3 regions of the Methylobacterium sp. UNC300MFChir4.1 genome follow, and region 2 is predicted to be linked to each of the others. Evidence: predicted binding sites of a transcription regulator. Region 2 holds the regulator's gene; each other region holds the start of a gene.
The links. Region 2 encodes PhoB, which activates phosphate uptake and scavenging genes when phosphate is short. Its sites were predicted from a motif close to TGTCATNNANCTGTCAT; they were not measured.
Positions count from the first base shown of each region.

Region 1 (10,462 bases), on a different contig from region 2:
CGCCGGGGTGGTCGACACGTCCCGCTACCTGCGGGCGAAGATCCGGCCGGATTTCGCCACGCAGTCCGGGCCGATGCTGGTGATCGACGGCCAGATCCACCCGAAGATCGCCGCCGACGGGCCGAGCCAGAAGATCCGCAACGGCGTCGGCGTGCCCGGCGACGGGCACGTGGCGATCTTCGCGATCTCCGAGCGCCCGGTGACCTTCGGCGCCTTCGCGCGGCTGTTCCGCGACGATCTCGGCTGCCGGAACGCCCTATTCCTCGACGGCTCGGTCTCCAGCCTCTACGCGCCAAACCTCGGCCGCACCGACATCAGCCGCCCTCTCGGGCCGCTGGTCGGCGCGCTGCCGCGGTGAGGGCCGCCCTCAGCGCTGACCGAAGGCCGTGTCCTTGAACAGGTCTTTGTACTCCCGCGGCTGCGAGCGCCAGTACTGCTTGGGCGCGCGCACCCGGGCGCCGAGCTCGGCGGCGGCGTGCCAGGGCCAGCGCGGATCGTACAGCATGGCGCGGGCGAGCGAGATCGCGTCCGCCCGGCCCTCCTGCAGGATCGTCTCCGCTTGGTGCGCCTCGGTGATCAGCCCGACCGCGATGGTGGTGAGGCCCGTCTCGGCCTTGATCCGCTCCGCGTAGGGCACCTGATAGCCCGGCCCGAGCCTGATCGCCTGCTTGGGCGAGACGCCGCCCGTGGAGACGTGGATCGCAGGGGAGCCGGCCTTCTTCAGGGCCTGGGCCAGCTCCACCGTCTCGTCGAGATCCCAGCCGTCCTCGACCCAGTCGGTGGCCGAGACCCGCAGCCAGACCGGGCTGCCGGCAGGCACGACATCCCGCACCGCGTCGTAGACCTCCAGGGGGAAGCGCATGCGGTTGGCGAGGCTGCCGCCGTATTCATCTGTCCGCTTGTTGGCGATCGGCGACAGGAACTGGTGCAGCAGGTAGCCGTGGGCGCCGTGCAACTCGACGGCCTCGATGCCGAGGCGCACGGCCCGCTTGGCGGTGGCCACGAACTGGTCGCGGACGCGCTTCAGGTCGGCGGCGTCGAGGGCGTGGGGCGGGACCTCGCCCTCGCCGTGCGCGACCGCCGAGGGCGCCTCGGTGCGCCAGCCGTGGGCGTGCTCCGGCGGGATCTGCTGGCCGCCGGCCCAGGGGGCCTCGCTGGAGGCCTTGCGCCCGGCATGGGCGATCTGGATGCAGACCGGGATCGGCGCGTATTCGCGCACGGCGTCGAGCACCCGGCCCAGCGCCCGCTCGCAGCCGTCGTTGTAGAGGCCGAGATCCCAGGCGGTGATCCGCGCTTCCGGGGAGACCGCGGTGGCCTCCAGGGTCAGCAGCCCCGCTCCGGACATTGCGAGCTGGCCGAGATGCATCATGTGCCAGTCGGTCGCCTCGCCGTCCCGCGCCGAGTACTGGCACATCGGCGCGACGAGGATGCGGTTCTCGAGCGTCAGCGCGTCGAGCGTCAGCGGTTCGAACAGGCGAGCGGTCATCGGCAACTCCTGGTGGAGGGTTCACTCTGGCCCAGGACGGGCGCGGCGGCCAGTGCGGTGCGGCAGAGCACCTCTGCGGGCGGGCGTTGCGGGAACTTGCGGATGTGGCCGCCCGTTTCCTGGCCTGTCGCCGCATCGCGGCAATCGACGCGAACCGCCTGAGGGGGCGAGATCGCCCGAGGTCCAGATGATGCTCACCAGACTCGCCGTCCCGCTCGCCCTGGCCGCCGGCTGCGCCGCCCTCGCGGGCACCGCCCAGGCCCAGCCCGCCGCCTTCGGCGGCCCCAAGATGCTGATCCACGGGAATTACTGCGGACCGGGCAACAACGCGCCGCTCCCGCCGATCGACGCCCTCGATGCCGCCTGCGCCCGCCACGACGCCTGTACGCCGAACGGCGGCCTGCCTTCGGAGGCCTGCAATCTCCGCCTGCAACAGGAGGCGACGCTGATCTCGCGCGATCCGCGGCAGCCGCAGGATGTCCGGTCCCTCGCCGGCCTCGTGGCCGCCACCGCGACGCTGATCCCGTCCGAGCCGAACGCCCGGCGCGTCCCGGCCTCGGTCACCACGGGTCCGACCGCGGGGACCTACGCGCCCGCCCTGACGCAGCCGGCGCCGACGGTCGATATCGACACCGACGACGACGGCGCCGACGCGGATTGAGGCGGGCCGCGATCGCCCGTCAACGCGCAAGCGGCGCGGTCCGGCACCCTACCGGTCCGCGCCGATCCCCCGGTCCTTCAGGCTGTCGCCGATCTCGTCGAGGGCCGCCGCGTCGTCGATCGTCGCCGGCATCGTCCAGGGCTCGTGATCGGCGATGCGCTTCATGGTGGCCCGCAGGATCTTGCCCGATCGGGTCTTGGGCAGCCGCGGCACGGTCAGCGCCAGCTTGAAGGCCGCCACCGGGCCGATCTCGTCCCGCACCTTGGCGACGAGTTCCCGCTCGATCGTCTCGGTCGGCCGGGCGACGCCGGCCTTCAGCACCACGAACCCGCAGGGCACCTCCCCCTTCAGCGCGTCGCGGATGCCGATGACCGCGCATTCCGCCACGTCCGGGTGGCTCGCCAGCACCGCCTCCATGCCGCCGGTGGACAGCCGGTGGCCCGCGACGTTGATGATGTCGTCGGTCCGTCCCAGGACCGTGATGTAGCCGTCGGCGTCGATCACCCCGGCATCCGACGTGTCGTAGTAGCCCGGGAAGGTGGCGAGGTAGCTCGACCGCATCCGGTCGTCCGAGCCCCAGAGCGTCGGCAGGCAGCCGGGCGGCAGGGGCAGGCGGATCGCGATGGTGCCCATGGTGCCCGCCGGAACCGGCTTGCCGCCCTCGTCCAGCACTTCGACCCGGTAGCCCGGCATCGGCACGCAGGTGCTGCCGTGCTTCACCGGCAGGAGGCCGAGGCCCATCGGGTTGCCGGCGATCGGCCAGCCGGTCTCGGTCTGCCACCAATGGTCGACCACCGGTCGGCCCAGCACGCGCTCGGCCCAGGCGACCGAGTCGGGATCGGCGCGCTCGCCCGCCAGGAACAGGCTGCGGAAGGCCGAGAGGTCGTGATCGGCGATCCGGGCGCCCTTCGAATCCTCCTTCTTGATCGCCCGCAGGGCCGTCGGCGCGGTGAACAGGCAGACCACCCCGTACTCGGCGACCACCCGCCAGAAGGCGCCGGCATCGGGCGTGCCGACAGGTTTCCCCTCGTAGAGGACCGTGGTGCAGCCGTGCAGGAGCGGCGCGTAGACGATGTAGGAGTGGCCGACGACCCAGCCGATGTCGGAGGCGCAGAAGTAGGTCTCGCCGGGCTGGACGCCGTAGAGGTTCGGCATCGACCAGGCCAGGGCGACGAGGTAGCCACCGGTATCGCGGACCACGCCCTTCGGCTTCCCGGTCGTGCCGGAGGTGTAGAGGACGTAGAGCGGGTCGGTGGCGGCGACCGGCACGCACGCCGCGCTCCGCCCCGCCGCCCGGGCGGCCGCGACGGTCTCACCCCAGTCGCGATCCCGGTCCGCGACGAGGGTCGCGGGCCCTTGCGGGCGCTGGAGGATCAGGCAGGCCTCCGGCTTGTGCCGCGAGGCCGCGATCGCCGCGTCGAGGAGCGGCTTGTAGGCGACCACGCGGTTCGGCTCGATCCCGCAGGAGGCGGCGAGCACCACCTTCGGCGCCGCGTCCTCGATCCGCACCGCCAGCTCGTTGGCGGCGAAGCCGCCGAACACCACCGAGTGGACCGCGCCGAGCCGGGCGCAGGCCAGCATGCCGAACAGCGCCTCGGGCACCATCGGCATGTACAGGATCACCCGGTCGCCCTTGCCGACGCCGAGGTCGGCCAGCACGGCGGCCAGCACCGCCACCTCGTCGCGCAGCGCCCGGTAGGTGATGCTGCGCTTGGTCCCGGTCACGGGCGAGTCGTAGCGGATCGCCACCTGATCCGCCCGGCCCCCGTCCGCGTGGCGGTCGACCGCGTTGTGGCAGGCGTTCAGGGTGCCGTCCGGGAACCAGCGTCCGTAGGGGCCGGAATCCGGCGCGAAGGCCCGCTCCGGCGCCCGCGCCCAGTCGAGGGCCCGCGCCGCGCCGAGCCAGAACGCCTCGGGGTCGCGGCAGGCCGATTCGTAGATCTCCGGGTAGCGGCCCTGCAGGCTGGCTCTCGTCATCGGTTGGGCGTTTCCTCGCGGACCGCTCTCCGGCGGCGGGTCGCAGAGTAGCCCATTCTCGCGCGCACGGGAGTGGCCACGGGAGGGAGTGGCCACGGGCGTGACGGCCGCGGCTCGGTGCCCCCAAAAGAAAACCGCCGCACCGGGGCTCCCGATGCGGCGGTCGTCAGCGTGAATTCGCTATCGTATTGGACGTCTCAGGCGTCAGTGCAACGTGTCGTTGCCCGCCTGGAGCTTGTTGATCTCGTCCTTGAGGAGGAGTTTCCGTCGCTTCAGCTCGGCGATGTGGAGGTCGTTCGCCGAAGGTCTGTGGATCGCTTCCTGAATCTCGCGCTCGAGGGCTTCGTGCTTCCGGGCGAGTTGGTTCAGATGCGTCTGCAGCGACATGAGTCGAATCTCCTGTCATCGTTTCGACACAACGAGATTGGCACAGGATGCCGGACCTGTCGAAGCGTTTTCTGCTGCTAAGTCTGATGATTGCTTACCGCGCCGCCTTGTCCGGCGCCGGAGCGTGACGCATGCTCTCGGGCGACGAACGGTCTTCGGGTTCTCAGGTGACGATGGCGGACGAGGCGGGTGAGGGTGCGCAGTCGGACCTCCAGGGCGAGCTGGCGCGGCTGCGCGAGGAGCACCGGGATCTCGACAGCGCCATCGAGGCGCTGGAGCGCAGCGTCGCCGGCGATCAACTCCAGATCCAGCGCCTGAAGAAGCGCAAGCTCACGCTGCGCGACCGCATCTATCACATCGAGGACGCGCTCACGCCGGACATCATCGCCTGATGCCGGTGGACGCCCTCCGGCCCCGCCTTGCCGCGGGCCCGCGCCGCCTGTAAGCGCCCTCTTTTGCCGGGATCAACGATGGCGTCGCCTCCTCCGGTCGCGATCATCATGGGCAGCCAGTCCGACTGGGCGACCATGCGTCATGCCGCCGAGACGCTCGACGCGCTCGGCGTACCGTACGACGCGCGCATCGTGTCGGCCCACCGCACGCCGGACCGGCTCGTCGCCTTCGCCAAGGGCGCGGTCGCGGCCGGCCTCAAGGTGGTGATCGCCGGTGCGGGCGGCGCCGCGCACCTGCCCGGCATGGCGGCCGCGATGACCCGCCTGCCGGTCTTCGGCGTGCCGGTGGAGTCGAAGGCCCTCTCCGGCCAGGACAGCCTGCTCTCCATCGTCCAGATGCCGGCGGGCATCCCGGTGGGGACCCTGGCGATCGGCCGGGCCGGGGCGGTGAACGCGGCCCTGCTCGCCGCCGCCGTCCTGGCGCTGACCGATCCGGACCTGGCGGAGCGCCTGGAGGCGTGGCGCGCGGCCCAGAGCGCCTCGGTGGCCGAACGGCCGGTGACGGAAGAGAACGCGTGACGGACAAGATCCTCGGCCCCGGCTCCATCCTCGGCATCGTCGGTGGGGGCCAGCTCGGGCGCATGATCGCGCTCGCGGCGGCCGATTACGGCCTCAAGGCGCATGTCTACGCGCCCGACGCGGACAGCCCCGCCTTCGACGTGGCCGCCCGGACCACCTGCGCGGCCTACGACGACGCCGCGGCGCTGGCGGATTTCGCCCGCGGCGTCGACGTCGTGACCTACGAGTTCGAGAACATCCCGCACGCCACCGCCGACGTGCTGGCCCGGCACGCCGTCCTGCACCCGAACGCGCGCGCGCTCTCGACCACGCAGGACCGGCTCTCCGAGAAGGAGTTCATCAACGGCCTGGGCATTCCGACGGCGCCGTTCCGGGCGGTGGACACGCCCGACGACCTCGACCGGGCGATCGAGGTGATCGGCCTGCCGGCCGTGCTCAAGACCCGCCGCTTCGGCTACGACGGCAAGGGGCAGCGCATGCTCCGCGAGCGGGCCGAGGGCGACCGCAATGCCCTGTTCGCCGAGTTCGGCGGCGCGCCGCTGATCCTGGAGGGCTTCGTGCCGTTCGAGCGCGAGGTCTCGGTGGTGGGCGCGCGCGGGCGCGACGGCAGCTTCGCGGCCTACGACCTCTGCGAGAACGAGCACCGCGACCACATCCTCGCGCTGACCCGGGTGCCGGCGCCCGGCGTGTCCGCCGAGACGGGCCGCGCCGCCGTCGAGATCGCCCGGCGGATCGCCGACGCCCTCGACTATGTCGGCGTGCTCGCCGTCGAGATGTTCCTCGTCCGCGAGGACGGGGCGGAGCGGCTCGTGGTCAACGAGATCGCGCCCCGGGTGCACAATTCCGGCCACTGGACCAGCGAGGGCGCGCTGACCTCGCAGTTCGCCCAGCACGTCCGGGCCGTCTGCGGCTGGCCGCTGGGCGATGCGGGCCGGGTCGGCGGCCTGCCCGTCGAGATGCGCAACCTGATCGGCGCCCAGGCCGACGACTGGCACGCCCTGCTGGCCGAGCCCGGCGCCCACCTGCACCTGTACGGCAAGGGCGAGGCGCGCCCCGGCCGCAAGATGGGCCACGTCACGCGCCTCGGGCCGGGTCCGACCGGATCCTGAGGCTTCGAGGGCACACCCGCGTCGCCGCGTGATCGCCGGAGGGCCGTCCGCGGCCCCGCGGAACGGTCGAGCCATACCTTCGCCACATCCCGCCGCTTCCACGACAGTGTGGTCGGTTCCGAATGCTGCCGCTCGAGCCCGCCCGCACCGCTCCGGTCCCGCCGGGACCGGCGGGGGCCGGATCACGAGGCGGCGCTTCTTAAGCCGGCCTTCACCGTGATGCGCGACGGTGCCCCGAACTCGGGCGTGCCCGGCGCTCGGCGCGGGCTCTTGGACTGTGAGGGGCGGGGCGGGCGCGCGCGGAGCGGGCGACGCCTCGGGGAGAGTGGGGCAATGAACGTACGCAACCGGCTGGGACGGAAGACGGCACTGATCGGCGCGGCCTTGGTCTCGGCTGCCGGCCTCGCGGGCTGCGAGACCGTCGGCAGCGCGGCCGGCCCGCGGCAATACGCGGTCCTGGAGAAGGACACGACCGGCGCCACGAACGTCAACATCGCCTCCCTGACCGAGGTCGTGCAGCGCAACCCGAACGACGCGGCGGCCTACAACACCCGCGGCGCCGCCTACGCCCGCGCCGGCCAGTTCAACGACGCCATCGGCGACTTCACCAAGGCGATCCAGCTCGATCCGAACTCCGCCTCCGCCTACAACAATCGCGCCCTGGCGAACCGCCAGATCGGCCGCGACGGCCCGGCGCTGCAGGACTTTTCCAAGGCGATCGGGATCGATCCGAATTACGGGCCGGCCTATATCGGCCGGGCCAATGTCGAGCGCGCGCAGGGCAACCTCGACCAGGCGCTGAACGACCTCAACGTCGCGATCCGCCTGAGCCCCGAATCCGCGCAGGCGTACCATGCCCGCGGCCTCGTGAAGCAGAAGCAGGGCCAGGACACCCAGGCGATCGCCGATTTCGACGCCGCCATCGACCGCGACCCGTTCGTGGCCGCGCCCTACGCGGCCCGCGGCCAGAGCCTGATCGCGACCAACCAGTACGCGAAGGCGATTGAGGACTACAACGCCGCGCTCAACGTGAATGCCAAGGACGCCACCTCCTGGGCCTATCGGGGCCTCGCCTACGAGAAGCAGGGCCAGCGCAAGGAGGCGATGGAGAACTACCAGCGCGCCTCGACGATCGACCCCAACAACACCGTCGCGCGGGCCGGCCTCGGCCGCGTCCAGGGCGGGGTCGGCACGCTGTTCAACTGATCGCTCCGTCATCGCGCGCGGAGCGAGGCGGCCCGGGGCAGCGCGACACGTTCGCGCGCGGCGCCACCGGATCGCTCCGCTCCGCCCGCAGGGACGGTGCCAGCGCCTGAGGCGAACTACGCCGCCAGCAGGCCGTTCTCGTCCTGCGTGATCCGGCGCAGGTGGTGGGCGGTGTCGCCGAGCTGGTACTCGATCATGGCGAGCCGCTTGAAGTGGTGGGCGCCGATATACTCGAGCGTCATGCCGATGCCGCCGTGGAGCTGCACCGCCTCCTGGCCGACGTAGCGGCAGGCCTTGTTGATCTGCACCTTCACGGCCGACAGGGCCGCCGCCCGCGCGCGCGGCTCGGGTGTGTCCACCATCATGGCGGCGTAGAGCGCCATGGAGCGGGCCTGCTCAAGCTGGATCAGCATGTCGACGGCGCGGTGCTGCAGCGCCTGGAACGAGCCGACGCTGACGCCGAACTGCTTGCGGGTCTTGAGGTACTCCACCGTGAGCTTGTGGAGCGCGTCCATGGAGCCCACCGCCTCGGCGGCGAGCGCCGCGATCCCGTGCTCCACCACCCGCTCCAGGAGCGGCAGGCCGCCCTCCGGGTCGCCGAGCGCCGCGTCGGCCGGGAGCGTCACGTCGGAGAAGGACACCTCGGCGGCCCGGCCGCCGTCCTGGGTCGGGTAGGCCTCGATGGCGACGCCGGGGGCGTCGGTCGGGACGAGGAACAGGCCGATCCCGCTCGGGTCGCGCCGCTCGCCCGAGACGCGGGCCGAGACCACCATCAGGCCGGCCGCGTCGGCGTTGGGCACGACGCTCTTCGCCCCGCTCAGCACGTAGCCCTCGCCGGAGCGCCGGGCGGTCGTCGCCACGTCGGCGAGGTCGTAGCGGGACTGGCGCTCGGTGTGGGCGAGGGTCAGGCGGAGGTCGCCGGCGACGAGTCCCGGGACGAGGCGCTCCCGCTGCGCGGCGCTGCCGCCGAGCCGCAGGGCCGTCGAGCCCAGCACGAGGCTCGCGAGCAGGGGCTCGACCACGAGGTTGCGGCCCACCGCCTCCATGACCAGCATGGTCTCGACCGGGCCGCCGCCGAGGCCGCCCTCGTCCTCGGAGAAGGGCAGGCCGGCGACCCCGAGTTCCGCGAAGGCCGCCCAGCCGTCCTCGGGGAAGCCGAGGGGCGCCTTGAGGCGCGCCTGCCGGCTCTCCAGCGACGGGTAGAGGTCGGCGGCCAGCCGCTCGACGCTGTCGCGCAGGAGCGACTGGTCCTCGTTCAGGTCGAAATCCATGGTGTTCCCTCGCGGATGTCGTCGGAGGCGCCCGGCACCTCAGGATGAGGGGGAGGACGGGGCGAGGCGACCGCTCACAACCCCAGGATGCCCTTGGCGATGACGTTGTGCTGGATCTCGTTCGAGCCGCCGTAGATCGAGACCTTGCGGTTGTTGAAGTAGCTCGGCGCCGCCGCGTCGACCCAGTCGAAGCCGCCGGGCAGGTTGTTGGCCCCGGCCCCGCGCGCGGGCGCCGCCAGGGCGAAGGGCCCGGCGAGCTCCACCAGCAGCTCGGTCGCCGCCTGCTGGAGCTGCGAGCCGCGGATCTTGAGCAGCGACGAGGCCGGGTCCGGCTCCACCGAATCCGCCCTTCCCTGCTTGGCCGCCACCCGCATCTGGGTGATCTCCAGGGCCTTCAGCTCGACCTCGACCTCCGCGACGCGGGCGCGGAAGGCGGGATCGTCCCACATCGTGCCGGACCCGGCCGGCATCTCGCGGGCCAGCCGCTTGATCCGGGCGATCCGCTCCTTGGTGAGGCCGATCCGGGCGATGCCGGTGCGCTCGTTGGCGAGCAGGAACTTCGCGTAGTCCCAGCCCCGGTTCTCCTCGCCGACGAGGTTCTCCACGGGCACGCGCACGGCGTCGAAGAAGACCTCGTTGACCTCGTGCCGCCCCTCCAGCGTCAGGATCGGCCGCACGGTGATCCCGGGCGTCGTCATGTCGATGAGCAGGAAGGAGATGCCGCGCTGCTTCTTGGCCTCGAAATCGGTGCGCACCAGGCAGAAGATCCAGTCGGCGTGCTGGCCGAGCGTCGTCCAGGTCTTCTGGCCGTCCACGACGTAGTGGTCGCCGTCGCGCACCGCCCTGGTCTTCAGCGAGGCGAGGTCCGAGCCGGCGCCCGGCTCGGAGAAGCCCTGGCACCACCAGTCGTCGAGGTTGGCGGCGCGCGGCAGGAAGCGCGCCTTCTGGTCCTGCCGCCCGAAGGTCGCCAGCACCGGGCCGAACATGTAGCAGTTGAATTGCTGGGGCAGCGGAACCGCCGCCTGGAACAGCTCCTCGGTGTAGATGTAGCGCTGGATCGGGGTCCAGTCCCGGCCCCCCCATTCCTGCGGCCAGTGCGGCACCGCCCAGCCCTTGGCGTTGAGGATCCGCTGGCTCGTGACGTAGTCCTCCTTCGAGAGACTGCGCCCCTCCGAAACCTTCTTCCGGATCTCCGCCGGGATTTCCGTCCTGCAGAAGGTCCGGACCTCGTCGCGGAACGCGATCTCGTCGTCGGTGAAGCGCAGGTCCATCGGCTCAGCTCCGGGCGATCTCGAATAGGCCGGCGCAGCCCTGGCCGCCGGCGACGCACATGGTCACGACGGCGTAGCGCGCGCCGCGGCGGCGGCCCTCCAGCAGGGCGTGGCCCACGAGCC
Region 1 covers NZ_FOCS01000017.1:77,810-88,271, forward strand. The annotation lists gene BMY19_RS21225 (phosphodiester glycosidase family protein) at 1-358, shown strand, start outside; gene BMY19_RS21230 (NADH:flavin oxidoreductase/NADH oxidase) at 368-1,486, opposite strand; gene BMY19_RS21235 (phospholipase A2 family protein) at 1,674-2,147, shown strand; gene BMY19_RS21240 (propionyl-CoA synthetase) at 2,196-4,124, opposite strand; gene BMY19_RS21245 (YdcH family protein) at 4,329-4,511, opposite strand; gene BMY19_RS21250 (YdcH family protein) at 4,643-4,903, shown strand; gene purE (5-(carboxyamino)imidazole ribonucleotide mutase) at 4,982-5,482, shown strand; gene BMY19_RS21260 (5-(carboxyamino)imidazole ribonucleotide synthase) at 5,479-6,591, shown strand; gene BMY19_RS21265 (tetratricopeptide repeat protein) at 6,925-7,797, shown strand; gene BMY19_RS21270 (acyl-CoA dehydrogenase family protein) at 7,914-9,068, opposite strand; gene BMY19_RS21275 (acyl-CoA dehydrogenase family protein) at 9,143-10,339, opposite strand; gene BMY19_RS21280 (acetyl-CoA C-acyltransferase) at 10,344-10,462, opposite strand, start outside.
Region 1: a site for PhoB is predicted at 4,525-4,541, ahead of BMY19_RS21245 (YdcH family protein). Genes of this name have one in related genera too.

Region 2 (10,462 bases):
GGCGATCAACCGCTTCCGCGACGTGGTCGCCAAGTATCAGACCACCCGGCACGCCGAGGAGGCGCTCGAGCGCCTGACCGAGGCCTACTGGGCGCTCGGCATCACCCAGGAGGCGCAGAACGCCGCCGCGGTGCTCGGCCACAACTTCCCGGAGAGCCCCTGGTACAAGGACGCCCACGCGCTGCTGGCGCAGGGCGGTCTCGAGCCCCGCGAGGAGAAGAGCTCGTTCCTCTCGAAGATCTACCGGACCGTCACGGGCAAGACCGCCTCGGCCCAGTAAGCCGCCGCGCCCGCGCGGGGACCGCCCACGAAACGTCGAGGCCCGGAGCCGCCGCTCCGGGCCTTTCCCATTGCGGCGCCCGGCGCGTTGCACCGACCGCGCGGTGCGACGCATTTTTGGGGTGAATCCGCGCCGCGGCGGCCTTATGTCTGCGGTCCCATCCTGAGGAATCCCCGTCGCCGCATGCTGGCGCAGCTCGCGATCCGCGACATCGTCCTGATCGACAGGCTCGAACTGAATTTCCGATCGGGACTCAGCGTCCTGACCGGGGAGACGGGCGCGGGCAAATCGATCCTGCTCGACGCCTTCGCCCTGGCGCTCGGCGGCCGCGGCGACGGCCGCCTCGTCCGCCACGGCGAGGCGCAGGGCGCGGTCACGGCCGTGTTCGACCTGCCCCTCGATCATCCGGCGCGCCGGATCGCGGCCGAGGCCGAGATCGACACCGAGGGCGACCTGATCCTGCGCCGGACCCAGATGGCGGACGGCCGGACCCGCGCCTTCGTCAACGACCAGCCGGTGGGCGTTCAGGTCCTGCGGGCGATCGGCGCGGCTCTCGTGGAGATCCACGGTCAGCACGATGACCGGGCGCTGGCCGACCCCGCCTCGCACCGGGCGATCCTCGATGCCTTCGGCGGCCTCCAGACCCAGCTCGCGAAGGTCGCCGCCGCGTCGCGGACCGTGCGGCATGCCCGCACCGAACTCGCCGAGCACCGCGCCCGCGTGGAGGCGGCCCGCAAGGAATCCGACTTCCTGCGCCACGCCGTGGAGGAGCTCGCCGCACTGGCGCCGCTCGCCGGTGAGGAGGCCCAGCTCGCCGAGCGCCGCACGATCATGCAGCAATCCGAGAAGGTCGCGCGCGAGCTCAACGAGGCGCTCGAGGCCGTCGGCGGCCCCCATTCCGGCGTGCCGCACCTCTCGGCCGCCCTGCGCAAGCTGGAGCGACGCGCGGCGCAGCTACCGGCCCTGGTGGACCCGTGCGTGAACGTCCTCGACGCCGCGATGGTCGCCCTCGACGAAGCCCGCGCGGTCCTCGAGGCGGCGGTGGCCGAGACGGAGTTCGATCCCCGCGACCTGGAGCGCGTCGAGGAGCGGCTCTTCGCCCTGCGCGCCGCGTCCCGCAAGTACGACGTCCCGGCCGACGACCTCGCCGCCCTGGCGGAGCGCTACGCCGGCGACGTGGCGGCGATCGATGCCGGCGAGGCGGCGCTGGCCGGGCTGGAGCAGGCGCTCGCGACGGCGGAGGCCGCCTACGCCGAGGCGGCCGAGAAGCTCAGCGCCGGGCGGCGCCGGGCGGCCAAGCAGCTCGACGCGGCCGTGAAGGCCGAGCTGCCGCCGCTCAAGCTGGAGCGCGCCCGCTTCATCACCGAGATCGCCACGGACCCGGATTCCCGCGACCCGGCCGGCACCGACCGGGTCGAGTTCTGGGCCCAGACCAATCCCGGGACCAAGCCCGGCCCGATGATGAAGGTCGCCTCGGGCGGCGAGCTGTCGCGCTTCATGCTGGCGCTGAAGGTCGTGCTGGCCGACAAGGGCTCGGCCCCGACGCTCATCTTCGACGAGATCGATACCGGCGTGGGCGGCGCGGTGGCGGATGCCATCGGGATGCGGCTCGCCCGGCTGGCGGCGACCGTGCAGGTGGTCGCGGTCACCCACGCGCCCCAGGTCGCCGCGCGGGCGGAGACGCATTTCCTGATCGCCAAGGCCCCCGTGAAAGGGGCCGGCCGCGTCGCCACGCGGGTCGCGAGCCTGCCGGTCGCCGAGCGCCGCGAGGAGATCGCCCGGATGCTGGCGGGCGCCACCGTCACCGACGAGGCCCGGGCGGCGGCCGCGCGACTCCTCCAGGGCGCCGACGCGTGAACCGGCGTCAACCTTAACCGTTGGTTGAAGGTAACAATTCGTTAACTATTCATCGTGAGAATGCTGCCATCCCGGTACCGCGGCAGGGTTGGGCGGTCGAAGGGCGGGAGGAGCCATGAAGCCGTCAGTCGTCGACTCCGATGGGTCTCTGCCCGCGGGACAGCCCCTGAAGCGGGCGGTCGACACCCGCCAGCTCGGTCTCACGCTCCGCACGGTCTACGAGGGCAGCGTCGACACGCAGCCGATCACCGACACGCATGTCGAGCTGCTCCTGCGCCTGCGCCAGAAGGAGCGGGAGCTGCGCCGGGCGGTCTGACCCGGGACGGCGGCCTCACCAGCGGCGCGCCCCCGGCCGGCGACGGTACTCGGCCGCACGAATCAGCGTCAGCACGCGGTCGAGACTCACCAGCAGCTCCGCCTCCTCGACGCGCGCCGCGGAGGCCGCGTCCGGGTCGGGGCTGAATTTCTGCCGGGCCTGCGCCAGCGCGAGCGCCCGCTCCACGGCCTCCCGCTCGGCGTGCAGGGCCAGCCAGGCCGGATCGGATTCCGTCGCCGCATCCACCTCGTCGCCGCCCACGATCCGCGCGTCCTTCTGCTGCCGGCTGCCGCTCCTGGCGGAGAGGAACGCGCGAGAGGCCGGAACCGTGCCGCGCCCGGCCGACGTGCGGTGTCGTCCCCCGTGTCGTCCCCCCGTCATCCCCCGTGTCATCCCGGTGTCATCTACTTGTCGTAACCGCCCGGCCATCGGGCGGCCGGCGCTGGGTCTCTTCGGAAGATCGGCCGCAGGGCTCTGCCGCGGGCACGGGCCCGCCGGCGGGGCAGCGCAGGCTCTAGCCCGACGGCAACGGAGATTCCTTTGAGACCCTTCGCTTACGCGCTCGCCGTCGGCCTCGCGACGGTTCAGCTGGCGTCCGCGGCGCTCGCCGCCGATATCACCGGCGCCGGCGCCACCTTCCCGTTCCCGGTCTACTCGAAGTGGGCCGAGGCCTATCGCAAGGAGACCGGCTCGGGCCTCAACTACCAGTCGATCGGCTCCGGCGGCGGCATCAAGCAGATCCAGGCCAAGACGGTCGATTTCGGCGCCACCGACGCGCCCCTGAAGCCCGAGCAGCTGGCCAAGGACGGCCTCGTCCAGTTCCCGACCGTGATGGGCGGCGTCGTGCCGGTGGTGAACATCCCCGGGATCGAGCCCGGCAAGCTGAAGCTCACCGGCGACGTGCTGGCCGACATCTACGCCGGCAAGATCGCGAAGTGGAGCGATCCGCGCATCGCCAAGCTCAATGACGGGCTGAAGCTGCCCGACGCCAACATCACCCCGGTCTACCGCTCCGACGCGTCGGGCACGACCAACATCTTCACCACCTACCTGTCCCAGGTCTCCGAGCCCTGGAAGAAGGAGTACGGCGCGGCCACGACGATCTCCTGGCCGGTCGGTCAGGGCGGCAAGGGCAACGAGGGCGTGACCGCCACCGTCAAGCAGGTTCCGAACGCCATCGGCTACGTCGAGTCGGCCTACGCCAAGCAGAACAAGCTCTCCTACGCCCTGCTGCAGAACAAGGCCGGCCAGTACCCGCAGCCCGACGACAAGGCGTTCCAGGCCGCGGCGGCGAGCGCCGACTGGAAGGCGACCCCGGGCTTCGGCATCTCGCTGACCAACCAGCCGGGCGAGGCGGCGTGGCCGATCACGGCGGCGACCTTCATCCTGGTCCACAAGGACGCCGCCGACCCGGCCAAGTCCGCCGCCGTGCTCAAGTTCTTCGACTGGGCCTACAAGAACGGCGACACGCTCGCCACCGACCTCGACTACGTCCCGCTGCCGGACAACGTCGTCGAACTGATCCACCAGGAGTGGAAGGACGTGAAGGGCAAGGACGGCAAGCCTGTCCTCAACATGTGAGCGTGACGGGGAGGGGGTGAGAACCTCCTCCCTCGCTTCCGGGAACGCACCGCGCTACCACGCCCCCCTTCGCAGAGAACCGCGGATGCCCGCTTTGACCGAATCGATCGCCCTCGGCCGAACCCGTTCCGCGACCGCGCGGAAGGCGCCGAGCCGGAGCCTCGACACGCTGTTCCGGACCTGCTCGTACGGCGCGGCCCTGCTGGTGCTGCTCGTGCTCGCCGGCATCCTCGGCTCGATCCTGTACGGCGGCTGGCCCGCCTTCCGCGAGTTCGGCTTCGGCTTCCTGACCTCCAGCGCCTGGAACGTCGGGACCGAGCAGTACGGCGCCCTGGTCGCGGTGATCGGGACCGTCGCCTCCGCCTTCCTGGCCCTGCTGATCGGCGTGCCCGTCTCGCTGGGCATCGCGGTCTACCTCACCCAGCTCTGCCCGGGCTGGGCCCGCAAGCCGGTCGCCATGACGATCGAGCTGCTCGCGGCCGTGCCGAGCATCATCTACGGCATGTGGGGCCTGTTCGTGTTCGCGCCGCTCCTGGCGCGCTACGTCCAGATCCCGGTCTCGAACCTCGTGGAGGGCATGCCGATCGTCGGCACGCTGTTCTACGCCCGGGTGCCGTCGGGCGTCGGCGTCTTCACCGCCGGGATCATCCTGGCGATCATGATCGTGCCGTTCATCGCCTCGATCGCCCGGGACATGCTCGACCAGATCCCGACCGTGCTGCGCGAGAGCGCCTACGGCATCGGCTGCACCACCTGGGAGGTCGTGCGCCACGTGCTGGTGCCGCAGGCGGCCGTCTCGATCATCGGCGCGATCATGCTGGGCCTCGGACGGGCGCTCGGCGAGACGATGGCGGTGACCTTCGTGGTCGGCAACGCCAACCGGCTCTCGGCCTCGATCTTCGACCCCAGCTCGACCATCGCGTCGCGCATCGCCAACGAGTTCAACGAGGCGGACGGCCTCCAGCTGAACGCGCTGATGGCTCTGGGCTGCATCCTGTTCGTGATCACCTTCGTGGTGCTCATCATCGCCCGGCTGCTGACGCGCCGCGTCCAGGCCGCCTGAGGAGCACGCGCGATGGTTTCCTCCAGCACGATCGCCGCCGCTGCCCAGCGCCGCCCTGGCCGCGTCCGCCAGGGACGCCGCGTCGCCGACCGGACCCTGCGCGTCGCCTGCACCGCCGCCACCGTGGTGGGTGCCCTGGTCCTCGGCTCGATCCTGGTGATGCTGATCGTCCAGGGCGTGCGCGGCTTCACGCCGACCCTGTTCACCAACCCGACCCCGGGCCCCGGCTCCGAGGGCGGCGGCATCGCCAACGCCATCCTGGGCAGCGTCGTGCTGACCGGGATCGGCATCCTGATCGCCACGCCGGTCGGCGTCATGGCCGGGACCTTCCTGGCCGAGTACGGGCGCGGCTCGAAGCTGGCCGCCCTGATCCGCTTCCTCAACGACGTCCTGCTCTCGGCGCCGTCGATCCTGATCGGCCTGTTCGTCTACACGCTGATGGTCCGGCCGATGGGCACCTACTCGGGCTGGGCCGGCGGCGTGGCGCTGGCGATCATCGCCGTGCCGGTGATCGTGCGCACCACCGAGGACATGCTGCGCCTCGTGCCCGGCACCCTGCGGGAGGCCGGCGCGGCGCTCGGCGCGCCGCCCTCGACGGTGATCATGAGCGTGACCTGGCGGGCGGCCTCGGCCGGCATCGTCACCGGCATCATCCTGGCTCTCGCCCGCATCGCCGGCGAGACCGCGCCGCTGCTGTTCACCGCGCTCAACAACAATTCCTGGTTCTCGGCCAACCTGATGGGCGGCGTCGCGAACCTGCCGGTGATGATCTACCAGTTCGCCCTCTCGCCCTACCCGAACTGGCAGGGCCTGGCCTGGGCGGGCGCGCTCCTGATCACCACCACCATCCTGGCGCTGTCGATCATCGCGCGCCTCGTGATCAAGCCGCAGGCCTCGCGCTGAGCCCCCTTTCGAGGACACGACGATGAACGCCGCCTCCGCGATCCCCACGGTCGAGCTGAACCGCAACCGCGCCGAAGAGGGCGGCCCCGTGCGGATCGCCGTCAAGGACCTGAACTTCTACTACGGCAGCTTCCACGGGCTGAAGGACGTCAACCTCAACTTCCACGACCGGCAGGTGACGGCGCTGATCGGCCCTTCCGGCTGCGGCAAGTCCACCCTGCTGCGCTGCTTCAACCGGATCTACAGCCTCTACCCGGAGCAGCGCGCGGAGGGCGAGATCCTGCTCGACGGCGAGAACATCCTCAGCCCCTCCGTCGACCTGAACGAGCTGCGCTCGCGCATCGGCATGGTGTTCCAGAAGCCGACGCCGTTCCCGATGTCGATCTACGACAACGTGGCCTTCGGCCTGCGCCTCTACGAGAAGCTGCCGAAATCCGAGCTCGACGGCCGGATCGAGGAATCCCTGCGCAAGGCCGCCCTCTGGGACGAGGTGAAGGACAAGCTCCGGCAGCCCGGGACCGGCCTGTCGGGCGGCCAGCAGCAGCGCCTGTGCATCGCCCGGACGGTGGCGCAGAAGCCGGAGGTGATCCTGTTCGACGAGCCGACCTCGGCGCTCGACCCGATCTCGACCGGCCGCATCGAGGAGCTGATCGAGCAGCTGCGCGACGAGTTCACCATCGTGATCGTCACCCACAACATGCAGCAGGCGGCGCGCATCTCGCAGTTCACCGCCTTCATGTATCTGGGGCAGCTCGTCGAGTTCGGTCCGACCAACCGGATGTTCATGAACCCGACGGAACGCCGCACGCAGGACTACATTACCGGCCGCTTCGGCTAGTCTGCGGCTAGTCTGCCGGGCCGCTCCGGTCCCGGGACCGCCGCTCGCGTCTCCGGCGCGCCGGCGGGTCCCGCAAGCCTCCCGGAGGGCCGTCCCCGGGACCCCATCGAAGGATCCGCCATGCCCGGCCATATCGTCACCTCCTACGACACCGACCTGGAGAACCTGCGTCGCTCGATCTCGGAGATGGGCGGCGTCGCCGAGAAGATGACCGCGGAGGCGACCGACGCCCTCGTGCGCCGGGACGACACGCTCGCCCAGGCGGTGATCCTCGCCGACAAGCGCCTCGACGCGCTGCAGCGGGACATCGAGGAGCGCGCCGTGCTGCTGATCGCCCGGCGCCAGCCCCTGGCGATCGACCTGCGCGAGACCATCTCGGCGATCCGCGTCTCCGGCGATCTGGAGCGGATCGGCGACCTCGCCAAGAACGTCGCCAAGCGCGTGGTGGCGATTTCCGACCAGGCGCCGGCCCAGAAGATCGTGCTCGGCGTGCGCCACATGAGCGACCTCGCCGAGGGTCAGCTGAAGGACGTGCTCGACGCCTACGGGAGCCGCGACGTCCAGGCGGCCCACGACGTCTGGGAGCGCGACGGCGAGATCGACGCCCTGTACAATTCCCTGTTCCGCGAGCTCCTGACCTACATGATGGAGGATCCGCGCAACATCTCGTTCTGCACGCATCTCCTGTTCTGCGCGAAGAACGTCGAGCGCATCGGCGACCACACCACCAACATCGCCGAGACGATCCACTACCTCGCCACGGGCGAGACGCTGGCGGGTGACCGGCCGAAGAACGACGCGTCGAACTACGCGACCGTGGACGGCGTGCAGGCGCCGTGAGGCGCCGACCCCGGCGCCTTCCTGTGGGCGCGGCCGGGGTCACTCTCCGTGCGGGTTGAGGCGGGGCGGCGCCTCCTGCACCATCCGGGGACCGCCCGCAGAACGAGTCTTCGAACGTGAGCATGCAAGTCCTGATCGTCGAGGACGAGGAGGCCCTGAGCACGCTGCTGCGCTACAACCTGGAGGCCGAGGGCTTCCTGGTGGATTCGGCGGCGCGCGGCGACGACGCCGAGCTGCTCCTCGCGGAGCGGATCCCGGACCTCGTCCTGCTCGACTGGATGCTGCCCGGCCTCTCGGGGATCGAGCTGTGCCGCCGGATCCGGGCGCGCCGGGAGACCGAGCGCCTGCCGGTGATCATGCTCACCGCCCGCGGCGAGGAGGGCGACCGCGTCCGCGGGCTCGGCACGGGCGCCGACGACTACATCGTCAAGCCATTCTCGGTCCCGGAGCTGCTCGCCCGGATCCGCGCGCTCCTGCGCCGGGCCAAGCCCGCCCACGTCTCGGACCGGCTGGCGGCCGGCGACCTGGAACTCGACCGCACCGGCCACCGCGTCCGCCGCGGCGGCGAGGAGCTGCATCTGGGCCCCACGGAGTTCCGGCTCCTGGAATTCCTGATGCTGGCGCCGGGCCGGGTCTTCTCCCGCGAGCAGCTCCTCGACGGGGTGTGGGGCCACGACGTCTACATCGACGAGCGCACCGTCGACGTCCATGTCGGGCGGCTGCGCAAGGCGCTGAACGGCCCGCGCCAGACCGACCCGATCCGCACGGTCCGGGGCTCGGGCTACGCCTTCGACGAGACCTTCTCGCTGGAGGCCTGAGGCGGCCTCACGGGCCGTCCGGATAGGACTTCGCTCCGGCGCACCGTCATCGCGAGCGCAGCGAAGCGACCCAGGGCGGCGGGACGCCTGTGAGCGCGGCGCTGCTGGGTTGCTTCGCTCCGCTCGCAAAGACGGTGGGACGGGCCCGCGAAGATTCGCGCGTCCCGGTCTCCAGGGACTCAGCGCGCCAGCGCCGCGCTCCGGCCCGAGGCGGCCGGCACCGCCTCCAGCGCCGCCAGGACCGTCCCCTCGGTGAGGATCTGCGGCAGCACCTGGGGCTCTCCCGTCCCGGTATAGAGCAGGTAGAGCGGGACGCCGCTGCGCCCGTGCTTCTCCAGGAGGCGGGTGATCTCGGGGTTCTGGTTGGTCCAGTCGCCCTTCATGTAGGTCACGCCGCGCTCGGCCATCGCGGCCCGCACGGCCTTGGTGTTGAGCGAGGTCGCCTCGTTGACCGCGCAGGTGATGCACCACGCGGCGGTCATGTCCACGAAGACGGGGCGGTGCGCGTCGACCAGGGCGTCGAGGCGCGCCTGCGTGAACGGCTCGATCCCGTCGGCGGCGGCCTGCGCGGCCGGCGCGGCGCGGTCCCGGGGCAGGGTGACGGCGAGGGCCCCGACGGCGATCAGCGCCAGCGCCGCGGCGGCCTGCGCGACCCGGCCGGCCCGCGGCGGGGCGGCGCGGCCGTGCTCCCAGGCCCAGGCGGCGAAGCCCACGAGGACGAGGCCGATCAGCGCCGCCAGCAGCCCGCGCGGGTCGACCTGCTGCGCCAGCACCCAGATCAGCCACGCAACGGTGGCGTAGACCGGGAAGGCCAGCACCTGCTTGAGGGTCTCCATCCAGGCGCCCGGCCGCGGCAGCGCCCGCAGGGCCGGCGGCCAGAGGGTCAGGAGCAGGAAGGGCAGGGCGAGGCCGAGGCCGAGGCTCGCGAAGACGGCGAGCGCCACGCCGGCGCTCTGGGTCAGCGCGAAGCCCACCGCCGAGCCCATGAACGGCGCCGTGCAGGGCGTCGCCACCAGGGTCGCGAGCACGCCGGTGAAGAACGAGCCGCTCAGGCCGCCGCGCCGGGTGAGGCCGTCGCCGAGGCCGGCGAGCCGGCCGCCGACATGGACCGCGCCCGAGAGGCTCAGGCCCATCGCGAACAGCAGGTAGGCGAGCCCCGCCACGATGGCGGGCGACTGGAGCTGGAACCCCCAGCCGATCGCGGCCCCGCCGCTCTTCAGGCCGATCAACGCGGCGGCGAGCGCCAGGAAGCTCGCCAGGACGCCGGCCGTGTAGGCGAGGCCGTGGAGCCGCAGCCGGGCCGGCCCCTCGCCCGCGTGCCGCACGAGGCCGAGCACCTTGATCGACAGGACCGGGAAGACGCAGGGCATCAGGTTGAGGATCAGGCCGCCGAGGAAGGCGAAGGCCGCGGCGGTCGCCAGCGTCAGCGCGTCGAAGTCGGCGGCGGCCGGCGCGGTCGCGGGCGGCGCGGTCGCGGCCGGCGCCGCGGCGGCCGGGAGCACCGGCTCGTCGCCGTACGCGAAGGCGAGCCGGCGGGTCCCGGCGGCGTCGACCGCCTCGACCGTCAGGACGCCGGGCAGCGCGGCGGGCACCGGGTCGGTCGGGCTGCTCCGGGCGAGGGTCAGGTGCAGGCCGGTCCCGTCGACGCTCATCACCTGCGCGGCGGCGTTGTCGATCGCCGTCTCGGCGTAGGGGAAGTACGCGGCGTTCCGGACCGCCTCGGGCTTGAGGCCGGCCGCGGCGAAATCGAGGCGCAGGGTGTCGCCCTGGCTCGACAGGCTCAGGGGCCAGAGCGCCGGCACGGGGAGCGCAGCGCGGGCGCGCGCGAACAGCGCGGCGTTGGCCGGGTCCGGCTCGGCGTTGCCGACCGGCAGGGTCAGGGCGAGATCGGCCGAGCCGGGCACGCACTCGGTCTCGCAGACGAGGTAAGTCAGCTTGGCCTGGATCCGCACCGGGTCGGCCGGGT
Region 2 covers NZ_FOCS01000012.1:54,950-65,411, forward strand. The annotation lists gene BMY19_RS17120 (outer membrane protein assembly factor BamD) at 1-280, shown strand, start outside; gene recN (DNA repair protein RecN) at 464-2,137, shown strand; gene BMY19_RS17130 (hypothetical protein) at 2,253-2,453, shown strand; gene BMY19_RS17135 (hypothetical protein) at 2,469-2,714, opposite strand; gene pstS (phosphate ABC transporter substrate-binding protein PstS) at 2,994-4,034, shown strand; gene pstC (phosphate ABC transporter permease subunit PstC) at 4,120-5,097, shown strand; gene pstA (phosphate ABC transporter permease PstA) at 5,110-6,000, shown strand; gene pstB (phosphate ABC transporter ATP-binding protein PstB) at 6,023-6,838, shown strand; gene phoU (phosphate signaling complex protein PhoU) at 6,959-7,678, shown strand; gene phoB (phosphate regulon transcriptional regulator PhoB) at 7,801-8,496, shown strand; gene BMY19_RS17170 (protein-disulfide reductase DsbD family protein) at 8,676-10,462, opposite strand, start outside.

Region 3 (10,462 bases), on a different contig from region 2:
GTCGCCACCCCCGCGCTGGCCCAGACCCCACCGACCCGCGACCCGGCGCAGATCCAGGCCGGCACCTACGCGGTCGATCCCGGCCACACCCAGGTCGGCTGGCGCGTCTCCCACATGGGCTTCTCGAACTACGCCGGCGGCTTCTCGGACGTGTCCGGCACGCTGGAGCTGCAGCCGAAGAACCCGGCCGCCGCCAAGCTCTCGGTGAAGATCCCGGTCGCCTCGGTGACAACGACCAGCGCCAAGCTCACCGACGAGCTCAAGGGCGACCAGTGGCTCGACGCCGCCAAGTTCCCCGACATGACCTTCGTGTCCACCAAGGTCGTGCCGGCCGGCAAGGACCACGCGAAGGTGACGGGCGACCTGACGCTCCACGGCGTGACCAAGCCGGTGACCCTCGACGTCACCCTGGTCGGCGCCGGCGTGAACCCGCTGAGCAAGAAGTACACGGTCGGCTTCGAGGCCACCGGCACGCTCAAGCGCTCCGAGTTCGGGGTGAAGACCTACGTGCCGCTGATCGGCGACGAGTTGCACCTCACCATCGCGGGCGCCTTCGAGAAGCAGGACTGACCTGGGAGAATCCGCCATGGCGCGAGGGGTTTCCGCGCGGCGGTACTCCGCCGTGGCGATCCTGCTGCACTGGGCGAGCGCGCTGGGCGTGCTCGTCCTGATCGGCCTCGGCCTGACGATGACGCACGCGGCCCTGGCACCGCTGCGCCAGTTCCAGCTCTACCAGTGGCACAAGTCGGTCGGGATCACCGTGCTGGCGCTGACGGCCCTGCGGGTCCTCTGGCGCCTGACCCACCGGCCGCCGCCGCACCCCGCGGGCATGCCGGCGCGGGAGCGCCGGGCGGCCGCAGCGGCCCATCACCTGCTGTACCTGCTGCTCGTCGGGCTGCCCCTGACCGGCTGGGCCGTGGTCTCGCTGTCGCCGTTCAACATCCCGACGGTGCTGTACGGGATCGTTCCCTGGCCGCACCTGCCGCTGGCGGCCCTCGTCCCCGACCCGGGCGCCGCCGAGGCCGTCCTGAAGCGGGTCCACGCCCTGGGGGCGTGGTTCCTGGCGGCCCTGCTCGCCGTCCACGTGGCGGCGGCCCTGCGCCACCACCTCCTCCTGCGCGACGACGTGCTGCGCCGCATGCTGCCGGGGCGCCGGGCGTCGACTGCCCCCAATGTGGAGCCGCCCCGATGAACGCGCGTCACCTGTGCCTGCTGGCGGCTCTCCAGGCCGTCACCCTGCCGGCCGCCGCCGCCGAGTGGGCGGTTGATCCGGCCAGGAGCGCGATCCGGTTCTCCGGCGTGCAGGTCGGCGTCCCGTTCACCGGGCGGTTCGAGCGGTTCAAGGCCGACATCGATTTCGACCCCGCCAGGCCCGAGGCGGGGCACGCGCTCGTGCTGGTCGACCTCGCCAGCGCGCGGACCGGGGACGTCCAGCGCGACGGGGCCTTGCCGCAGAAGGACTGGTTCGACGTCAAGGCGGGAAGCGAGGCGCGCTTCGAGGCGATCCGCTTCGTCGACAAGGGACAGGGCGACTACGCGGCCGTCGGCACACTGACGATCCGCGGCACGAGCCGGCCGGTGACGCTGCCGTTCCACCTGACCCTCGAGGGTGGCGCGGCGCACGCCGCGGGGCGCGTCGGCCTGGTCCGCACCGAGTTCGGCGTCGGGCAGGGGGCCTGGGCCTCGGGCCAGTGGGTGGCGCTCGAGGTCGGCGTCGAGGTCGACCTCGTCGCCACGCCGAACCCGGCCTCCGGCCACTGAGGTTGGCTCGGGTCGGATCCTTCGGACGTCACGCACTCCGTCATCGCGAGCGCAGCGAAGCGACCCAGGGCAGCGCGCCCTCCATGAGTGTGGCGCTACTGGATCGCTTCGCTGCGCTCGCGATGACGGCGGCCGGGCGTCGGAGGCCGCCCGATCCCGGCCCGCTACCCCGGCCGGTCCTCCGACCCGGTGCCCAGCGCCCGCTGGACCATGACGCTGTCCGACCAATGGCCGTACTTGAAGCCCACCGCCCGCAGGTAGCCGACCCGCTCGAACCCGCAGGCCTCGTGGAGCCGCAGGGAGGCCGCGTTCTCGGCGTCGATGTAGCCGATCATCTGGCGGTAGCCGCCCGCCGCGCAGGCCTCGATCAGGGCCGGCAGCAGCCGCCGGCCGATCCCCGCGTGCAGGTGGTCGGGATGCACGTAGATCGAGTGCTTGAGGGTGTAGCGGTAGGCGGGCCGCTTCCGGAACGGCACCGCGTAGGCGTAGCCCGCCACCGCGCCGTCGCGGTCCGCCACGAGGTGCGGCAGACGCTTCTTGCGCATGGTCTTGCGCCGCCGCTTCAGGTCGTCGGGGAGCAGCCGGTCCTCCTCGGCGACGCCGACATCGCCGACGCCCCGGCTGATGTGGTGCTCGTAGATCGCCACCATGGCCTCGACATCGGCATCCGAGGACGGGCGGATGACGATGTCGGGGCAGGACCGGGCCGGGAGCAGGCCGGGCGTCTCGGCCTCGATCTCCATCAGGCGCCCTCCCGCGCCACGTAGGTGTGGAAGCGGATCCGCCCGTCCGGGTCGACCTCGCGGTAGACGCCCTGGATCTCGGCCTCGAAGCCCGGGAACAGGTTGGCGGACGCCTCGAACATCTTGAAATAGTCGAGCATGGGCTTGGCTCGGTCGTCCAGGCGCTCGCCGGGCAGCACCGTGCCGATGCCCGGGGGATAGACCAGCATCAGCGTGGTGGCGATCCGCCCCTCGGCCTCGGCGATCGGCACGTAGTCGACCTTGTTGCGCGTCAGCAGCTGGGCGGCCCGCTTGGGCGGCATCACCATCTCGGGCAGGTGCTCGGGGGCGAACTGCCGCCGCTGCAGCGTCGAGGTGCCGGCCTCCCGGTGGAACGCGTGGAACTCGCCGCAGAGGTCGCGCAGGCGCACGCCCCGGTAGCGGTTCGGCCGGCGGTTGACGAATTCCGGCATGGCCTCCTCCAGCGGGACGTTGTCGTCGTGGAGCCGCTTGAAGGCGACGAGGCCCGAGATCAGCGTGCCCGCCTTGGAGGATTCCACCCCCGGGGTCAGCAGGAAGAGCAGCGAGTTCAGGTCGTTCTTCTCGGCGACGATCCGGTTCTCACGCAGGTATTGCGCCACGATCGGCGCCGGCACGCCGTGCTGGGCGTAGGCCCCCGTGTGCCGGTCGAAGCCGGGGGTCAGCACGGTGAGCTTGTTCGGGTCGGTGATGGCGTAGCCCGGCGCCACGTGGGTGAAGCCGTGCCAGCGCGCGCCCGGCTTCAGCTCCCAGTGGCGCGGCGTCGTGGCGAGCTCGTCCGTCGGCACGCTCTCCCACGGCACCTCGGCGCCGTCGGCATTCACCGTCACGTCCGGCACGAAGGGGTCGAAGAACCAGCGCCGCGCGGGGTCGCGCTCGTTCTCCTCGAACTCGCGCCGGATCGCCCGGACCTTCTTGCGCCACTCGATCCCGAGCCGGATCGTGTCGTCCCACAGGATCATGCCGGAGCGCCCCTTCATCATCTGGGCACCGACGTCGAGGGAGGCGAACAGCGGGTAGAAGGGCGAGGTCGAGGCGTGGACGAGGAAGCTCTCGTTGAGCCGCTTGTGCTCGACCCGCCGGGTCTGGCCGCGGATGTGGCCGTCGCGGGTGTGGATCTGCGAGGCCTGGGAGAAGCTCGCGAGCTGCTTGTGGGTCGACTGCGTGGCGACGATGCCGGGCGATGTCTCGTCGAGCCCGGTCAGCCCCATGGCGAACCGGCGGGCGTAGAGCGGGTGGAACTTCATGAAGCCCGCCCAGGCCTCATCGAACAGGATGTAGTCGCAGAGGTGGCCGATCTTCTCCAGGATCTCCTGGGCGTCGTAGATCGTGCCGTCGTAGGTGCACTGCTCGATCACCGCGACGCGGAACGGCCGCTCCCGGCGCCACGCCTCCGGGTCGGTCACCAGCGGGTTCCGGCGGATCTTCTCCCGGATCCGGGTCTCATCCAGGGCCTCGTGGAAGATCGGCCCGATCAGCCCGTAGGCGTTGCGGTCGGTCTCCAGAAAGATCGGGATACCGCCGCCCAGGAACAGGGCGCCGTGGTGGGCCGCCTTGTGGTTGTTGCGGTCGAACAGGACGAGGTCGTCCTCGGCCACCAGGGAGGACAGGACGATCTTGTTGGAGGCCGAGGTGCCGTTGAGGACGAAGTAGGTCTTCTCCGCTCCGAAGATCTTGGCGGCCTCCTTCTGGGCCTTCAGCGCCGGGCCCTCGTGGGTCAGCAGGTCGCCGAGATCGAGGACCGAGTTGTCGAGGTCGTCGCGGAAGATCGCCTCGCCGAGGTGCTCCACGAAGATCCGGCCGATCGGCGACCGGTTGTAGAAGATGCCGCCGTTGTGGCCCGGGCAGGTCCAGAGCTGGTTGCCCTTCTCGGCGTAGTCGACGAGCGCGCCGAAGAACGGGGTCTTGAGGGTCTCGGCGTACTGCGTGACCCGGCTGACGAGGCCGCGAGCGATGAATTCCGGCGTCTCCTCGGCGAGGAAGATGTAGCCGTCGATGAAGTCGAGGAGCTCGACCGGGATGTCCTCCAGCCGCTTGCGGCGGACCATGATGACGATCGGCATCTCCAGGCCGCGCCGGCGCATCATGTCGATGAGGGCGGCGGCCTTGCCGTCGAGGCCGCGCTTGCCCCAGTCGACCACGAGGCAGCCGACCGCCGCGTCGGTCTGGACCGCGATGGCCGCGTCCTCGACGCGCCGGGCGCGCACCACCTCGAAGCCGCGCTGCTCCACGGCCGCCACGATCTGGTTGACGCGCGCGCCCTCGAGATCGTCCGGGTCGAAGGCCGGGGCGCACATCAGGACCGTGAAGCGACGGTGGAAGTCCATGGAGCCCTCTCTGGCCTCGGATGCAGCGGGTGGCTTTCCGGCCCGTCTGCGACGATTGCATGACACGGCGCGCGGCGGGCGGTCGCGGTCCGGACGAAACACCGTGAACCGGGCCGGCCACGACCGCCGCGCCGTCAGGATCGGCCGCGGGTCCCCTCTCCCGTGCGGGAGAGGGACAGGGTGAGGGGTGAGACCTCACCAGTGAGGCTCCCCCTCGAATCGCGTCGATCGGGTGCTTGATCCCGAAGCCTCTCGTCCCTCACCCCAACCCTCTCCCGCACGGGAGAGGGGAGACCATCACACCTCGCGCCGCCGCTCCCAGACGTCCGGGTTGACCAGCCCGCCCGGCCGCCGGCCGGCGAGGACGTCGACCACGCGGGTCGCGGCGGTCTCGGCGGTGTGGATCAGGGCCGCCCCGGTGGAGCCGCCGACATGGGGTGTCAGGATCGCCCGGGGCTGGCGGGCCAGCGGGTGGTCGACCGGCAGCGGTTCCTGGGCGAAGACGTCGAGCCCGGCGCCCGCGATCGTGCCCGCCTCCAGCGCCTCCACCAGGGCCGCCTCGTCGATCAGGCCGCCGCGGCTGGTGTTGATCAGGAAGGCCTCCCGCTTCATCCGGGCGAGCTGGTCCCGGCCGATCAGGCCGCGGGTGCCCGGGGTCAGCGGCACGTGCAGGGAGACGATGTCGGATTCCGCCAGGAGCGCGTCGACCGAGGCGGCCCGCAGGGCGCCGGCGTTGGCGAAGTCCGCGTCCGGGCGGCTCGGGCCGTAGGCCAGCACCCGCAGGCCCAGGGCGGCGCCGAGCCGGGCGGTCGCCTGCCCGATCGCCCCGAAGCCGACGAGGCCCAGCGTCAGGCCGGCGAGCTCGATCAGCCGGGCGGTGAACTTGAAGCTGTCGTCGCCGGCCCGGACCGAGCGGTCGGCCTCCGGCAGGGCCTTGGCCAGGGCGAAGATCAGCGCCAGCGTCTGCTCGGCCACCGAGACGGCGTTGGCGCCGGGCGTGTTCACCACCACGATCCCGGCCCCGGTCGCCTCGGCCGTGGCGACGTGGTCGGTGCCGGTGCCGTGCACCCCGATCACCCGCAGGGCCGGCGCCGCCGCGATGGCGCGGGCCGGGAAGCCGGTGTTGCGGGTGATGACGGCGACGCAGTCGGCGACCTCGCGCGCCAGCGTCTTGGGATCGGTCGCGCTCGCCGGGCGCGGCTCCAGGCCGGCCGCGCGCAACCGGTCGAGGCCTGCCGCGTGGATCGGCTGGACGATGAGGCACGGACCGGTGATCACGGGAGAAGACCTCTGCACAAGAGGAGGGGTGACAGGCACGTTTCGCGCCGGGCCCGTCTAGGCGGGGTGGGCAACCCTGGCAACCGGGCGCCCCGATCGCGGCGCCGCGGCCGCCGGTCGGCGCTCCCGCGGGCCCGTCGGGATCCGGTGGTCGCGCGGTCGAACGCCCCGGCGGCCCGACCGGCCGCGCACGATCCACGGGAAATCGCGGCCGGGTCCGGCCTCGGCGGCCTCGTCCGGACCGATGATCCCAGCCGTGCGCCTCGGCCGAGCTGCGGCCCGGCCCTCCGTGAAATCGCCGCCCCGATCGCGCGAAGATGGTCGCGTCATTGATAAACACGATGTCCTGAAATACATCTATGTATATACGACAATAAATATCTATAATGTTCGATCAGCGCTGCGATCGCACTGTAGAGTTGTAATTTCTCCAAATGTATTTTTGACACATGTAGAGATATTTGCTGCCTTGCTCCGTGATTCGGAGCCATCGTCACGACAATGCAGTCCCACGACTTTTCAGTACCTGTTTCCGCGCGGAACCGGCGCCGGCGGCGCGCGGCCCGGCCGGTTCTCCCGATGGCTGTCCTGCTGGGCTTCGTCGGTTCCGGGCCGCACGCCGCCCGCGCCGAGGAGGCCGGGGCCGGCCGGGACATCCAGCTCGACGAGCTGTCGGTCGCGAGCGCGGCCGCGCCGCGCGGCCCGGTCCCGGCTTATGCCGGTGGTCAGGTGGCGCGGGGCGGGCGCCTCGGCCTTCTGGGCGATACCGAGACCCAGAAGGCGCCCTTCAGCATCGCCAGCTACACCGACACGCTCATCCGGGACCGGCAGGCGCGGACGGTGTCCGAGACCCTGGTCCTCGATCCGTCGGTGCGCGCCACGCAGACCACGGGGGCGCCGTTCGACTCCTTCTCCATCCGGGGCTTCCCCTCGAACGAGAACACCAGCGGCGAGGTCGCCTTCGACGGGCTCTACGGCGTCGCCCCGAGCTTCCGCATCTTCACCGACTACGTGGAGCGCATCGAGGTCCTGAAGGGGCCGTCCGCCGCCCTCACGGGGGTGTCGCCGAACGGCGCGGTCGGCGGCGTGGTCAACATCGTCCCCAAGCGCGCCGGCGCGGACCTGACCCGCGTCACCCTGGATTACGGCTCGACCGCCTGGGGCGGCAGCCAGGTCGACGTCGCCCGCCGCTGGGGGCCTGGCCGGGAATGGGGCGCCCGCGTCGTCGGCAGCCTGCACGGCGGCGCCACGCCCTTCGACCGCCAGACCGAGACGACCGGCGTCGGGGCCCTGGCCCTCGACTACCAGGGTGACCGGTTCCGCGCGTGGCTCTACCTGCTGGCGCAGACCGACCGCTTCAACGCGCCGCTGCGCCCGTTCCTCCTGCGGGCCGGCGTGCCCGTACCGCGGGCGCCCGACGGCCGCCTGAACCTGACCCAGCCCTGGGAATACTCGGACGTCGACGATCGCGGCGGTCTGCTGCGCACCGAGTACGACCTGACCGATCAAGTCACGCTGTTCGCGGATGTCGGCGGCGGGCAGACCGGAGTGGAGCGCTACTTCCAGTCGGCGCCGACGATCCTCAATGGCCGCGGCGACACGACCAGCACGCCGCAATTCTACGCGCTGGGCGTCGACCGGCTCACCTACGACGGTGGCGTCCGGGCCCGGTTCGAGACCGGCTTCATCCGGCACGCCCTGACCGTGCAGGGCTCCGTGTACGACGAGGCGACGGCACGGCGGTTCTCGCCCGGCCGGGGCGCCTACCTGTCGAACCTCTACGCGCCGACCCTCGTCCCGTACATCGCGCCGATCTACGGCGTCGGCCGGCCCCGCCTGTCCGACAGCACCCTGTCGGGGATCGCGGTGGCCGACACGCTGTCGGCCCTCGACGAGCGCGTCCTGCTGACGCTGGGCGTGCGCCGCCAGCGCGTGGAGGCGCACAACTACGTGTCGAATGTCGGCACGCTCACCTCGTCCTACGACAAGAGCGCCACGACCCCGATGGTCGGCCTCGTGGTGCGGCCCTGGGACTCGGTCTCGCTCTACGGCAACTATATCGAGGGCCTGAGCCGCGGCGACGTGGCCCCGGCGGTGGCGACCAATTCCGGCACGATCCTGGAGCCCTACGTGGCCAGACAGGTCGAGGCGGGCGTGAAGCTCGATCTCGGCCGGTTCGGCGCCACGCTCGGCGCCTTCCGGATCACGAAGCCCGCGGGCGAGCTCGGCCCGCAGGGGCGCTTCGCGGCGACCGCCGAGCAGCGCGTCGGCGGGCTCGAGCTGAGCCTGTTCGGCGAGATCACCCCGCAGGTACGGGTGGTCGGCGGCGTGACCCTGCTCGACGGACGCCTCGTCAGGACGGCGCTCGCCGCCAATCGCGGGAACCGGCCGATCGGCGTGCCGGAGGTCCAGGCGAGCCTGGGGGCCGAGTGGGACCTGCCCGGGTTGCCCGGCCTGACGCTCAACGGCGCGGTCATCTATACCGGGCGGCAGTTCGTCGACCTCGCGAACACCCAGGCCCTGCCGGACTGGGCCCGCCTCGACCTCGGCCTGCACTACACGACGCGCGTCGCCGAGCGGCCGACGACCTTCCGGGCCAGCGTCCTCAACGTGACCGACGCGCGGTACTGGACCGGGGTCGCCTCGTTCGGCACCTTCTTCCAGGGCGCGCCGCGCACCTACCTCCTGTCGATGGCGGTGGATCTCTGAGCCGGACCGGTGCGGCCGCGCCGGGCCTGCCGAGCAGCACGATGTTTCACGGGAAACATTTTCTTAACCCCGAGCGGCGACCGCGCGGGACCGGCGAGCTGTTGCACCGGCGCCGTCGCGGCGCCGCGCCGGCCGGGTTACCATCGGTCCGGCATGACGACATCGAGCTGGCGCACCCTCCGCAACGTGCAGGCCCGGAAACGGCTGGAGAAGGCCCTGCCGGCCATCTTCCCGGCGCCGGTCCTGCAGCACGCCCTCGCGCGGCCCCTGATCCCGCCGACGCCGCGGCTCGCCGTCGAGAGCTACTGGCGCAACCACATCCTCCGGGCCGACCGGCTCGCCCGGGCGCTGGCGGCCCGCTCCGGCACGCCCGAGGGCTGGGCGTGGCAGATCGGGGCCGAGGGGCGGGCCGGGAGCTTCCGCACGCCGCCCGCGCCGTTCCGCGATCCGGCCTTCGCCCGCGGGCGGGGCGCCTGCTGCATCTGCGGCCAGCCAGTCTACCGGTTCGGCTGGCACCGGGATCTCTGGGCGCGCGGCGCGCCCAACACCAATGCCGGCTGGCACGCGGCCTGTGTCGCGGCGTGGAAATTCTGGATCGCGCCGCACGCCCAGGTCCGGGCGCTCAAGCTCCGCCAGCGCCACCGCTGCACCACCACCGGCAAGCGCCTGCTGAAGACCGCCGAGGTCGACCACCTGCTGCCGCTCTACCGGGTCTGGCGCGAGCACCGCGACGCGCCCTGGCCGGAGCTCCTCGGCTACTGGGGCGCGCCGAACCTGCGGGTGGTCAACCGCGCCGCCCATCTCGACAAGTGCCGCGACGAGGCGGCCGAGCGCTCCCGGACCGTGCAGCGCGCCCGTTTCCGGGTTGTCGAGGACGAATCCGGGTTCAGCGTGGTCGAGGAGGAGTGACCGGCCGGCTCAGCCCTCCAGGGCCTGGAAGGCCCGCCCCAGATCGGCCAGCAGGTCGGCCTCCGCCTCCAGGCCGACCGACAGGCGCAGCAGCCCGTCGGTGATGCCCGCGATGGCGCGGGCCTCCGGGTCCATCGCCGCGTGCGTCATGGTCGGCGGATGGGCGATCAGGCTCTCGACGCCGCCGAGCGACTCGGCCAGCGTGAAGACCCGCAGGGCCTCCACGAAGGTCCTCACCGCGTCGCGGCCGCCGGCCAGCTCGAAGCTCAGCATCGCCCCGAAGCCCGCCTGCTGCGCCTTGGCCAGGGCGTGCCCCGGATGCGTCGGCAGGCCCGGATAGTGGACCCGGGCCACCGCCGGATGGGCGTCGAGGAAGGCCGCCAGGGCCGCGGCGTTGCGCTGCTGCTGCTCTACCCGGACGAACAGGGTGCGCAGGCCGCGGAGCGTCAGGTAGGCGTCGAGGGGCGAGCCGGTGACGCCGATCGTGTTCGCCCAGGCGGCGAGGTCCTCGCCCATCGCCTTGTCGGCGGCGATCACGGCCCCGCCGATCACGTCGGAATGGCCGTTCAGGAACTTGGTGGTGGAGTGGACGACGAGGTCTGCCCCGAGGGCGATCGGCTGCTGCAGGGCGGGCGATAGGAAGGTGTTGTCCACCACCGCCAGCGCGCCGGCCGCCTTCGCGTCCGCGGTGATCCGCCGGACATCGACCACGCGCAT
Region 3 covers NZ_FOCS01000013.1:170,327-180,788, forward strand. The annotation lists gene BMY19_RS18535 (YceI family protein) at 1-570, shown strand, start outside; gene BMY19_RS18540 (cytochrome b) at 587-1,192, shown strand; gene BMY19_RS18545 (YceI family protein) at 1,189-1,761, shown strand; gene BMY19_RS18550 (GNAT family N-acetyltransferase) at 1,926-2,504, opposite strand; gene BMY19_RS18555 (Orn/Lys/Arg family decarboxylase) at 2,504-4,849, opposite strand; gene BMY19_RS18560 (hydroxyacid dehydrogenase) at 5,147-6,127, opposite strand; gene BMY19_RS18565 (TonB-dependent receptor) at 6,707-8,836, shown strand; gene BMY19_RS18570 (hypothetical protein) at 8,990-9,745, shown strand; gene metB (cystathionine gamma-synthase) at 9,755-10,462, opposite strand, start outside.
Region 3: a site for PhoB is predicted at 4,898-4,914, ahead of BMY19_RS18555 (Orn/Lys/Arg family decarboxylase). Genes of this name have one in related genera too.